DNA from 4 places in the Sporosarcina sp. FA15 genome. Region 2 is predicted to be linked to each of the others. Evidence: riboswitches for the same ligand, from Rfam matches in the RefSeq annotation. Region 2 holds a riboswitch; each other region holds the start of a gene.

Region 1 (3,171 bases), 1.0 Mb from region 2:
GCATTATTTGGCAATGTGTAATCTGCGAATTCGACAAGTTCGATTTCAATTCCTTCTTTTGCCGCTTTTTCTTTCAGCAATGGCCATTGGACACCATCTGCACCGTTGACACCAATTTTCACTTTGACTGTATCACTATTTCCGCTTTCTTTCCCGCCGCAAGCAGCGAGTACAATAGCAGTTAATACTGCTAAACTTACTAACCATAATTTCCTCATTTAATTCGTCTCCTTTTAGTTGAATGATTGTATTTTTTAAAGATTATTAAGTATAAGATTCTTTGACCTGGAACAGTGTCTAGCTCCAGGCATCTTGCACTTTTCCCAGATTACCGACGCATGATTTTTTTAGAAAGTGTATTGCCAAGCCATTGTGCTAATTGCACCATGATGATTAAAATGACGACCGTAACGAGCATGACACTACCGTCGAACCGTTGATAACCGTATGTCATCGCGACATGTCCAAGACCTCCGCCGCCAACTGTTCCGGCAACTGCCGAGAAATCGATCAGACTGACGGAAACGAAGGTAAGTCCTAAAATAAGTGGACCCAATGCTTCTGGTATCAAAACCGTGAAGATAATCCGAAGAGGGCTTGCACCCATTGCCTGTGCTGCTTCAATAACGCCAGGATCAATGCTGACCAAGTTATTTTCAACAACTCGGGCAATGACGAATGTTGCAACAATTGTCATCGGAAAAATGGCTGCTGCGGTTCCGATTGTTGTCCCGACAACTAATCTTGTCAGTTGTGAAATGGCTACTAAGAAGATGATGAACGGAACAGGCCGAACGATGTTAATGACTATATTTAATATTTGAGAAACAAGTTTGTTTTCCAAAATATTATTTTGCCTAGTGACAAATAATAGCAGGCCAATTGCAATTCCAAAAATGGAACCAAAAACGAGAGTGGCGATTACCATGATCAGTGTTTCACCGGTTGCTTCTACAATCCGGGGCCAAAATGTAAGCCAATCAACGTTCATCTTGTAGGACCTCCTCTATGTCTACAATTAATTCAAGTTCTTTTAATACATGGCTTACAGCATCCGTTTCTCCTTCAAATGAAACAAGTAGATTGCCAAAAAATCGTTCCTGTAATTCTCGAACTGAACCGTAAACGATGTTGAAATCAACATCGTGTTTACGTGTAACTTTTGAAAGAACAGGATCACTTGCAATATCTCCTTTGAAAATAACTCGATATAACTTGGTACCACCTTTTGATTGCCACTCATTAATCAATTTTTCTGAAGGTAGATCCTGCTGCACGGATTGGATGAATCGTTGTGTTGTCGAATGTTGAGGATCAGTAAATGTTTCAAAAACATCACCTGTTTCGATTACTTCTCCATTTTCCATGACCGCTACTTTGTCGCAAATTGTTTGAATAACATGCATTTCATGTGTGATAAGGAGGATTGTAATACCCAAATCCTTATTCACCTTTTTCAACAACCGCAGTATATCGGCGGTCGTATCAGGATCTAGTGCAGATGTGGCTTCATCACAGATTAGGATGTCTGGTGAAGTGGCGAGTGCTCTGGCTATACCTACGCGTTGCTTTTGCCCTCCTGATAGTTGGTCCGGATAATCTTTAGCTTTATCGGCCAGGCCAACGAAGTCCAATAATTCCTCGACGCGTTCCGCAATTGCTTTTTTTTGCATTCCGCCAAGTTTCAAAGGATACGCGATGTTTCCTGCAACTGTCCGTGAGTTCAGCAAGTTGAAGTTCTGAAAAATCATGCCGATGTTGCGACGTTGCGTCCGTAAATCTTTTGAGGATAATGTACTGACGTCGATGTCTCGAATGAAAACAGAGCCTGAAGTCGGGCGTTCAAGCATATTTACTAACCGTAGCAATGTGCTTTTTCCAGCGCCGCTAAAACCGATGATGCCGAAAATTTCACCTTTTTCAACGAAAAGAGAAACATCTTTTACCGCATGTACCTCACGCTTCCCAAGGGCGAACGTCTTGGATGCATTTTTAAATTCAATCATGTATTGACCCCCTAAGTACTTCGTTAATTCTGTGCGGACAACGGATGCAACTAGCAAAATGACTTGTGACCCCGAGCATCTGGCCGCTGAAGCTAGATAGTTGTAAGAACGAAAAAAATCCCTCTTTTTCTTAAAATAGATAAGAAAAAGAAGGATTCTAATAAAAGAAGCCATCTCGTTCTCATCTTCCAAACGCATACGCGTCTGTAGGAGTTGGCACAGTGTTCATTGGTCATGAACCTGTTGCCGAGATGTCATAGGGCCTGTCCCTCGATCTCTCTGGATAAGAAAGTGATGTAGTGCTATTCGATTGTTGCAAGAATTGAATCTAACTCTAGTGTGCAAATTAGGTAAAGTCAATGAATTTACTAAAGTAAAATAATTCAGATTACTAATAGTCGTAAACAATTTCAGAATTCTGATACACTTAAAGTGATAGAGAAAGCGGTGTGAGAATGACAATTTTTATATTTATTAGCATTATACTTTTTGCGTCCATTTTACAGACAAGTACAGGATTTGGTTTTTCGATCATGGCGACACCTTTTCTACTCATGATTTTCAATCCGATGGAGGCCATTCAGATAAACCTAGTTTTGTCGCTTGTTATTTCGAGCGCACTTATTGCTAAAATACGTAAAGATGTGGATACAGACCTATTAAAAAAGTTGATAATCGGGAGCTTATCTGGACTGCCAATTGGTATCATTTTGTTCATTTCGGCGGATATCAACAAATTGAAAACGGGCATAGGCATTGTTCTTCTTTTGCTAACACTGCTGCTTGTCCTGAACCTTCGAATTAAGAGAACTAAACGTGGGGACTTTGTTGTTGGCGGATTATCCGGTACATTGACGACAGGAATTGGCATGCCAGGTCCGCCGCTTTTGCTCTACTTTGCAGGAACAGCTATGCAAAAAGAAACATTACGTGCAACGACACTCGCGTTTTATTTATTCATCTATTCCGTTAGTCTACTCATTCAAGTGCTTTTTGTTGGTACAAATAAAGGTATCTGGACCTCAATCGGAATGGCACTGCCGCTAGTATTTGTTGGATTGTATCTAGGACAACTACTATTCCGTCATATCAGTCAAAAGACCTTTCGGATCTTCACATATGGTATTTTACTATTTACGGGCGTTTATTTATTAATAAAATGAGA
Region 2 (3,171 bases):
AACAGTAATAAAAGAGCTGCCTTTGAAGGCAGCTCTTATTTTTTTATAAATAAAAAGATTACTAAACCAATTAACACAAATAACGCAACAACCCCAACCAGTAGTAACAAACCTATTAAACTCATAGCCCGACGCTCTCTCCTCTCCGATCAGGTTTCACTTTATAACAATTGTATCATTTGTTTATAGCTCCTGTGATGAGAGTGTACGACAGATTCGCTACACTCTATGACGCCCGCTAAATCAAACATCCTAAACAGAAAAAACACCAAAAAACAGGGAAATCCTGCCTTTCAGTGTTTACACTACATTATTTCCCTGCTAACTCTTTCAATGCATCAGCTTTATCCGTTTGTTCCCACGGTAGATCAATGTCTGTACGGCCGAAGTGACCGTATGCAGCTGTTTGTTTATAAATTGGGCGGCGCAGATCAAGCATTTTGATGATGCCTGCTGGACGAAGGTCAAACAGTCCACGCGTAAGCTCAACAAGTTTACTTTCCTCGACTGTGCCTGTTCCAAATGTATCGATAGAAATCGATACAGGTTGTGCAACACCGATTGCATAAGCAAGTTGCACTTCACATCGATCTGCAAGTCCTGCAGCGACAATGTTCTTCGCAACATAACGTGCCGCATATGAAGCCGAGCGGTCCACTTTCGTCGCATCTTTCCCAGAAAACGCACCGCCGCCATGACGCGCATAACCACCGTACGTGTCAACGATGATTTTACGGCCAGTAAGACCTGCATCTCCTTGAGGTCCCCCTATTACGAAGCGGCCAGTTGGGTTGATGAAGTACTTCGTGTCTTCATCGATTAAATCAGTTGGTACAACCGGGTTTATGACGAATTCTTTAATATCACGCTGAATTTGCTCAAGTGTTATTTCAGGGTGATGTTGCGCTGAAATAACAATTGTATCGATGCGTACTGGTTTATTGTTTTCATCATATTCAACAGTCACTTGTGTTTTTCCATCCGGACGCAGATACGTAAGGGTTTCATCTTTGCGTACTTGTGCAAGTCGGAATGATAATTTATGAGCTAGGCTAATTGGTAACGGCATCAGTTCCGGTGTTTCATTACAAGCGTAACCGAACATCAAACCTTGGTCACCAGCTCCAATTGCTTCAAGTTCATCATCTGTCATCGAACCTTCACGCGCTTCAAGTGCCTGGTCAACGCCTGCAGCGATGTCGGCTGATTGTTCATCGATCGCAGTCAAAACTGCAGATGTTTCCCAATCAAATCCGTATTTCGCGCGTACATAACCAATTTCTTTAACAGTTTCACGCACAACTTTCGGGATATCGACATATGTTGTCGTCGTAATTTCTCCTGCAACGAGGACAAGTCCTGTTGTAATTGTCGTTTCACATGCAACACGTGCATTTGGATCTTCTGCCAATATAGCATCTAGAATAGCATCCGAAATTTGGTCACACATTTTGTCCGGGTGTCCTTCAGTTACCGATTCTGAAGTAAATAGTCGGCGATTTGTCATGTTATTTCCTCCTTATATCCTACGAGATTGATACGGTACTCATATGTCCCATGTAGAGTCTTTTCTAAATGAAAAGACTACAAGCCATTGCGAGCTCTATACACGAGGATTAAGGGCGATATCATATAAAAAGCCCTTCGCTCACGTAATAATACATGAGGAAAGGCATGATTTCATAAGCACCTTTCACTCTTATCATACAAGGACTGTGCCTTGCTACAGGTTTGGCACCTTCGCGCAGACAAAACGTCTGTGCAGGTTGCCGGGTTTCATAGGGCCTGACCCCTCCACCAGCTCGGGATAAGAGTATCCGTTCAACTATATATGCTACGAAAAATCTTGTTGCATGTCAAATCTTTTTACCCATTTTGCGTATAAATCCTTGAGGTTTGAATTAGTATAGATTATTATTCTTAATGTGTTATACTAATTCAATAATGTGATGACACCCAATTGATTGGGACTATATGCAAAGGACGGTACATACTTATGATATCTGCGAAAATTAGTGATGACCTCAACAAACTTCTTTCTGGGAAAAATGTAAAAGTTCAACTTTCAGTTCCACAACTTGTTGAAAAAGCGATTTCACGTGGTGAAGCTCAATTGACATCAGACGGAGCGGTTACAGCTCAGACAGGCAAATATACAGGTCGTTCACCTAAGGACAAATACATTGTTGAGGAAGCGTCCTCCAAAGACAAAATCGATTGGGGCAACGTCAATCGTCCAATCTCTTCTGAAATTTTCGATTCATTATATAATAAAGTAATTACTCATTTGAGAACAAAAGACGAACTGTTCGTCTTCAAAGGTTTTGCAGGCGCAGATCCAGCTTCACGACTATCCATTCAAGTTGTGAATGAATTTGCATGGCATAACCTGTTTGTTCACAACTTGTTCATCCGCCCAACTGAAGAAGAACTAGTACAACATGAATCACAATTTACAATCGTTTCGGCTCCTTCATTTAAAGCTGATCCTGTGGTCGATGGTACGAATTCAGAGACATTCATTATCGTATCAATGGAAAAACGTATTGTTCTTATCGGTGGAACTGAATACGCTGGCGAAATGAAAAAATCAATCTTCTCAATCATGAACTACTTACTTCCTGAAAATGGAATTATGCCGATGCACTGTTCGGCAAACGTTGGTGAAGACGGTGATGTTGCCCTATTCTTCGGTCTTTCTGGAACAGGTAAAACAACACTTTCGGCAGATGCAAACCGTAAATTAATCGGCGATGACGAGCATGGCTGGTCTGACACTGGTGTCTTCAATATCGAAGGCGGTTGCTATGCAAAATGTATTAATTTATCACAAGAAAAAGAACCTGAAATTTTTGGTGCAATTCGTTTTGGTTCCGTACTAGAAAACGTTGTCGTCGATCCGGAAACACGCATTCCTGACTACGATGATGGTTCATTAACTGAAAACACGCGTGCAGCTTATCCTATCCAAGCAATTGATAACATCGTTGACCCTTCTGTTGCTGGTCATCCGAAAACGATTGTATTCTTAACGGCAGATGCGTTTGGCGTGCTACCTCCAATCTCGAAGTTAACAAAAGAACAAGCAATGTATCACTTCCTAAGCGGGTTCACTTCGAAGCTTGCCGGAACTGAGCGTGGTATCACATCACCTGAAGCAACGTTCTCAAC
Region 3 (3,171 bases), 970 kb from region 2:
GCCGTGATGCGTTGAAGCGAATCCGCATTGCGGACTTAAGCATAGTTGTTCAAGTGGCACGTATTGTGCGGCTTCTTGAATACGCGCAATGACCGCATCCTTGTCTTCCATTTCTCCATTTTTCGAAGTAACAACACCAAGGACAACCTTCGCTCCGCCGTTTGGCACATGATCCAACGGTTTAAAGTCTCCTGAACGCTCGTCATCATATTCAAGGAAGAAGCCATCCACTTTTTCTTTTGCAAGAAGTGTGGGTGCAATCAGTGCGTAGCTTCCCTCAAACGCCCACGTCGATTGGTAATTTCCACGACATAGGTGTGTTGTTACGAAAAGATCTTCAGGTTTGTCTTCCAAAACGCCATTAATGACGCGTAGTGCCAAGTCGATTAGTTGTTCTCTTGAATAGGCTCCGTCGTTAAACGGGATATTCGGCGCAGAAAGCCCCGCAATATAGACATCATCCAACTGCAAGTAGCGTACACCAGCTTCGTAAAATGCTTTCAAAGCATCTTTGTATGCTTGAATAACATCTTTGGCAAATTCTTCAATGTCAGGGTAAATCGTTTCATCACGAATTCCGATATTAAAGAGCTGATTCGGACTTGGAATCGTTTGTTTCGCAACGGCACGGCCGCCTACGATTTCATTAAACTCAACAAAGTCTTGAATGAATGGATGATTAGGGTCAAACGAAATCTTGCCTGTGTTTCGAACGTTATATCGTTCTGTTTCAATACCATCAAATACGTAGCCAGTCTCTGGCACATACCCTTCAATTCCGTTCAAATGCTCCAAGAAGTCTAAATGCCACCACGTACGTCTAAATTCACCGTCTGTTACAAGTTCCAAGCCAACTTCGATTTGCTTATCAACCACCCGTTTAATTTCCTGTGTTTCTACTTCTCGTAATTGTTGTGCAGTAACTATGCCTTCTTTGAAGTCTTTGCGCGCTTTATGCAAATTATCTGGTCGTAGTAAACTTCCAACGTGATCCGCTCTGAATGGTGCTTTCGTTAGTGTTGTCGATTGATTTGTCATGGTATATTCCTTCTTTCTTTTTTAGAAGTAAATTACGGTTTTATTAGGTCAGGAGTGCAAATGAGCAAATCCTCTTTTTTTCTTATGGCTATTACGCGAATGAGCGGACCTTTTTTCTTTTCTTACGGCGGGAGCGCGAATGAGCGGGCCCTTTTTCTTTTCTTACGGCAGGATCGCGAATGAGCGGACTGGGAATCCCGATGCTTTTTCTGGCTTCGGAACGATGTTAAAAATGACCGCGCCTTTTGAGGGCACTTTATCTAGGTTTGTTAATAGCTCAATTTGGTAGGTATCTTGTTCAAGAACATAATATTCACCTAACAGAGCTTGGTTCTTTTGAAAATCAATGGCTGAATCCGTATCGAAAGTTTCATGACCGACAGCCTTTACTTTTCTTTCATCAAATAAAAACTTCAAAGCAGCAAGGCCCCAACCCGGTATACGGTTATTCCCATCGGCATCTTTATTGCAAAATGCCTCATTATCCGGCCAGCGTTTGCCACAATCTGTGCGTAATGCCACAAATGTACCTGCCTCAATTTGCCCGTGCTGAGCTTCAAACTTCAGAATATCTTCAACAGTTAATGTAAAATCATGGTTTGCATCAGATTCTTTCGATTTATCGATGACCACCAGCGGTAATACCAATTCTTTCAAACCCAATTCATCCAAGTATCTTGTATCACGAACGAAGTGAATTGGTGCATCAATATGTGTGCCGTACTGTCCCGCAAATTTAAAGCTCTGTGCGAAAAATCCATCATCGTGATCAAATAATGTTGTAAACTCTGCTGCATCAAATGCTGAAAAACGGGGTGAGTCAGGCCCGAAAGTATGTGTTAAATCAACCCATTCTTTCTTTTTTAATAAAGCAATTGCATTGATTAATTCATTTGACACAATAATTCTCCCTTCATTTTTTGAAGGTAACTTTAGTCTCCAGAAGTAACAAAAGCGAAGGGCGCCCGCTTAGATGCGTCAGGCATAAGATGAAGATGCGTAGCGGCGTTCTTTGCCGCAGAGCAGCTTTAACTTATGACCCAAGCATCTGGCGCCCGGAGCCTAGACGAAACAAAAAACCTCTTCTAAATTTCAAGAAGAGGTTTTGGCGAATTCGCTATTTGCTCTTCTCATCTCCAAGCAGTAAGCATTACACTTACGCTTCTGGAATTAGCACAGTACTTTTACAAGTCTGTTGCTGAGGTATCATCGGGCCAGTCCCTACACCTCTCTGGATAAGAAAGTTACGTATTTAGTTGTTAATTAGTACAATACAGTCTTCCGAATAGATTGTCAATACACAAAACATTAATTATTTAGATTATACTAGTTTTTACAATGAAACATTTTATGTGAAAAGTAGAAATGGCTTTGAAATGATACGCGGCACAACGGAAAAAAACCCACAACTTGCGTGGGCTTTTCCATAACAAATTATTTAATGTTTCATCTCACTCCGCAATTTCCGATGTTCACGGCGTGCGGGGCCTGTTTCAAATAGACTCTTTTCAGCCTCTGTTTCCGGATAAATGCCCGGCACAGGAGTAGGCTTGTTATTTTCATCCATGGCAACCATCGTTAGGAAGGATTCGGTTGTTAGTTTTGTTTCGCCCGTAAGCAGGTTCATTGAATGGACCGATACAAACACTTCCATCGATGTACGGCCTGTTGACGTGACAATTGCCTCAAGTTCAAGTACATCTCCAACACGCGCCGACGATACAAAATCGACTGAATCGATTGAAGCAGTTACAACCGCTGTTTTTGAATGTTTCATTGCCGTGATATCAGCGATTTCATCTATATACGCGAGAACTTTTCCGCCGAAAATTGTCTGCAGATGATTGGTATCTGGCGGCAGTACTAGCTTCGTCTGGATTGTTCGTGATTGGCCCATTGGTCTTTTTTCTTGCATACGACAAACTCCTTTGTAGTAGAACATATTCAATTTGTGATAAAAGGAAACTTTTCCATCAATCATTCCGTATATATAGTATACACATACTGGGGGAAGATTAATGCTGAAATTTATTGATAAATACTATGAAAAAATCACCTGGTCGATTATATTACTTGGACTTATTTTATTGTTTGTAGCAAATGACTATCTATCACTCGTATTATTTTTATATC
Region 4 (3,171 bases), 490 kb from region 2:
GTTGTTCATAGTGCTACCAAGTTTTTATCGGGGCATAGCGATATCATTGCTGGGCTAGCGGTTACAAAGGGGGAAGAACTTGGCAATCGATTGGCCTTCATTCAAAATTCTTTCGGCTCTATTCTAGGCGCACAAGATTCTTACGCGCTAATCCAAGGAATTAAAACGCTAGGTGCCCGTTTAACACAGTCATCCGAATCGGCGAGTAAAATAGCCTCGTACTTGAACGACCACCCGTTAGTAGAAGAGGTGTTTTATCCAGGGTTAGCAAGTCATCCAGGACACGCAATCCACTCGAAACAATCGACAAGTCCAGGCGCTGTCTTATCTTTCCGTTTGCCAAACAGAGATGCAGCAAAGGCCTTTGTTGAAAACGTTCGGATACCCGTTTTCGCAGTAAGTCTAGGCGGAGTTGAATCAATTCTCTCCTATCCTGCAACGATGTCCCATGCCGCCATGCCTAAAGAACAACGGGAGAAACGTGGTATTACCGATGGTCTGCTACGTTTTTCTGTTGGACTCGAGCATGTCGATGACTTGATTGCCGATTTTGATCAAGCCTTGATTAAAACAAGTGAAAAAGTTGCCATACCTAATTAAGTACCATTAAAGAAAACATTATTATATTGGAAAGAAGGAATTTAAATTGACAAAACCTATAGCCGAACAAACTTTGACGAAAGCACCATTTAAAGCAGATCACGTCGGGAGCTTTTTAAGACCAGAACGCCTAAAGCAGGCGCGTTTGCAAAGAGAAACCGGTGATATCACTGCCGAGGAATTACGCACAATCGAAGACGAAGAAATTACAAAGCTCGTCGAAAAGCAAAAAGAAGCTGGACTTAATTCTGTGACGGACGGAGAATTCCGCCGTAAATGGTGGCATTTTGACTTCCTTTCTGGCTTTGACGGCGTTGAGTTTTTCGAAACAGATAAAGGACTCCAATTCAATGGTGTTGTAACGAAAGCACACGGCATTAGAGTGACAGGAAAAATTGGGTTTAGCGACCATTACATGATTGAACACTTCAAGTTCCTGAAAAGTATCGCAGGTGATGCAGTCGCAAAATTCACGATTCCAAGCCCGAATATGCTGATTCACAGAGCGACATTCGAAGAAGGCATCTATGCAAATGACGAAGAGTTATTTGATGACTTGGTTACAGCCTATCAAGACGTAATTCAAGCACTGTACGATGAGGGATGTCGTTATCTTCAAATCGATGACACGTCTTGGGCTTCCTTCTTATCGGAAGAAGGAAGGGAAACATTGAAAGCGAAGGGGCAAAATCCTGACAAACTTGTACAACTATCGGCACGTGCCATCAATGAATCCATCGCGAAAAGGCCTGCCGACTTGCTCGTGACGATGCATATTTGCCGCGGCAACTTCAAATCGACCTATTTTTCTAGTGGTGGCTACGAGGATGTATCCGAAACAATTTTCGGCGGATTAGATGTTGACGGTCTTTTCCTTGAGTTTGACGACGAACGCTCCGGCAGTTTTGAACCGTTGCGCCATGTCAATCGCCCTGACCTTTTCGTCGTATTAGGCTTGATCACCTCTAAATTCGGCGAATTAGAGGCCCCTGAACTGCTTAAAGCAAGAATAGCAGAGGCCACAAAGTATGTTCCTTTAGATCAACTATGCTTAAGCCCACAATGCGGCTTCGCATCAACAGAAGAAGGTAATCAGTTAACTGAAGAACAACAATGGGAAAAAGTTCGTCATGTTGTAACTATCGCGCAAGACGTTTGGCAGTAACCTTTACAAATTAAATAGGCTAATAAAACTCTTATGAAGAGCGGTGGAGGGGCTGGCCCTATGAAACCCGGCAACCATTCAACAATCATGTTGATAAGGTGCTAATTCCTGCAAAGCACTATGCTTTGGAAAATGAGAGGGTATTTTCTCTCGAATGCCTCTCTACTAACACAGTGGAGGGGCATTTTGTTTTATTAACAATAGAATTGGATGTGTGAGGAATGAAAAAGGAAGGCTTGCAAAGGTATCATACGATTTGGGGCTTGTTATTTTTAGGTTGGTTTGTTTCTTACGTTGACCGGGTTGCAACTGGGCCGATCATTACATATATGATTGAAAATGAAGTTTCTTTTTTTGCAGACGTGGCAAACCCCCATGGAATTGGCGGATTGATTGGTAGTTTATTTTTTGCCGGTTTTATGTTAATGCAATTTCCTGGTGGCTACTTTGGGGACAGGTTTGGCTATCGTGCTATTATCATTTTAAGTATTGTTTGGGCTGGAATCGCCACTTTATTAACGGGTTTGGTGGGAGGCCTTGTTGCATTTATTCTTTTCCGAATCCTACTCGGGCTAGGCGAAGGCGTTTTTTATTCGAATGACCGCTCTTATATTGCCTATCATACACCTCCTGAAAAAGTTGGATTAGGAATGGGCGTGGCGCTTACCGGATTATCTGTTGGTCTGACAGCGGGCACACTTGGCGTCCCTTATCTTATTACAGTCGCAGAACCATTTATGGGTGAAGGGGCTTGGCGCTTTCCTTTTTTCGTGACCGGAACAATTACACTCATTATTGCACTCCTACTATTTAAATATATGAAGCCCAAAAACGATTCAAGTGCTTCTGTAGATTTAACTTCACCTGGTATTAAAGCACAGTTTGGCAAAGGGCTATTGTACATGTCCATGTACTCCGCCGTTTTTCTTGTCATAGTGATGGGCATCTATTACTTTTCCGTCAAACTAGGTCTATCCTCTATCGCGATTGCGGTCATTCTTGTTGCACTTTGTCCGCTCTTAATACTTTATTTATACACAACGAAGAAGTCTGAAATAAAACCGTTAATAGCGAATAAGAATCTTTTCTTATTGTACTTGTTCTTTATCCCTATCATGTGGCATCTATGGTTTTACGGATTTTGGTCCGTCTCTATCGTCAAAGATTTCGGTGGCGGTGCGTTAATGGCTGCCGCTTTGATTGCATCGTTTAATGGTTTGGCCGGAATCATTGGTTTTCCTCTTGGCGGCAAAATTTCTGACATAGTGGCCAATCGTCCAAATGGGCGACGTAACGTCCTTGCTGTACTAACCGCTGTACTGACTGTAACTATTTTTATATTTGCAGTCTATGTCATGATGGGCAATAACAACCCCATCGTTATGTCTGTCATTTTGTTTGTCTCC

The links. Region 2 has a riboswitch for S-adenosylmethionine ahead of metK (methionine adenosyltransferase). Riboswitches for the same ligand answer to the same signal wherever they lie in the genome.
Region 1: another riboswitch for S-adenosylmethionine. It lies ahead of ACP8HG_RS17125 (methionine ABC transporter ATP-binding protein); the one in region 2 lies ahead of metK (methionine adenosyltransferase).
Region 3: another riboswitch for S-adenosylmethionine. It lies ahead of ACP8HG_RS17310 (cyclase family protein); the one in region 2 lies ahead of metK (methionine adenosyltransferase).
Region 4: another riboswitch for S-adenosylmethionine. It lies ahead of ACP8HG_RS19765 (MFS transporter); the one in region 2 lies ahead of metK (methionine adenosyltransferase).

The regions. Positions count from the first base shown of each region.
Region 1 is NZ_CP188818.1:3,634,443-3,637,613, forward strand. Features, by position in the region: gene ACP8HG_RS17115 (MetQ/NlpA family ABC transporter substrate-binding protein) at 1-218, opposite strand, end outside; gene ACP8HG_RS17120 (methionine ABC transporter permease) at 329-991, opposite strand; gene ACP8HG_RS17125 (methionine ABC transporter ATP-binding protein) at 981-2,006, opposite strand; SAM riboswitch class I at 2,185-2,296, opposite strand; gene ACP8HG_RS17130 (sulfite exporter TauE/SafE family protein) at 2,462-3,169, shown strand.
Region 2 is NZ_CP188818.1:21,427-24,597, reverse strand. Features, by position in the region: gene ACP8HG_RS00200 (gamma carbonic anhydrase) at 1-8, shown strand, start outside; gene metK (methionine adenosyltransferase) at 311-1,507, opposite strand; SAM riboswitch class I at 1,697-1,814, opposite strand; gene pckA (phosphoenolpyruvate carboxykinase (ATP)) at 1,997-3,171, shown strand, end outside.
Region 3 is NZ_CP188818.1:3,671,260-3,674,430, reverse strand. Features, by position in the region: gene ACP8HG_RS17315 (5-methyltetrahydropteroyltriglutamate--homocysteine S-methyltransferase) at 1-1,038, opposite strand, end outside; gene ACP8HG_RS17310 (cyclase family protein) at 1,201-1,938, opposite strand; SAM riboswitch class I at 2,166-2,280, opposite strand; gene ACP8HG_RS17305 (acyl-CoA thioesterase) at 2,477-2,953, opposite strand; gene ACP8HG_RS17300 (hypothetical protein) at 3,057-3,171, shown strand, end outside.
Region 4 is NZ_CP188818.1:4,153,494-4,156,664, reverse strand. Features, by position in the region: gene metC (cystathionine beta-lyase) at 1-600, shown strand, start outside; gene ACP8HG_RS19770 (5-methyltetrahydropteroyltriglutamate--homocysteine S-methyltransferase) at 647-1,765, shown strand; SAM riboswitch class I at 1,794-1,904, shown strand; gene ACP8HG_RS19765 (MFS transporter) at 1,987-3,171, shown strand, end outside.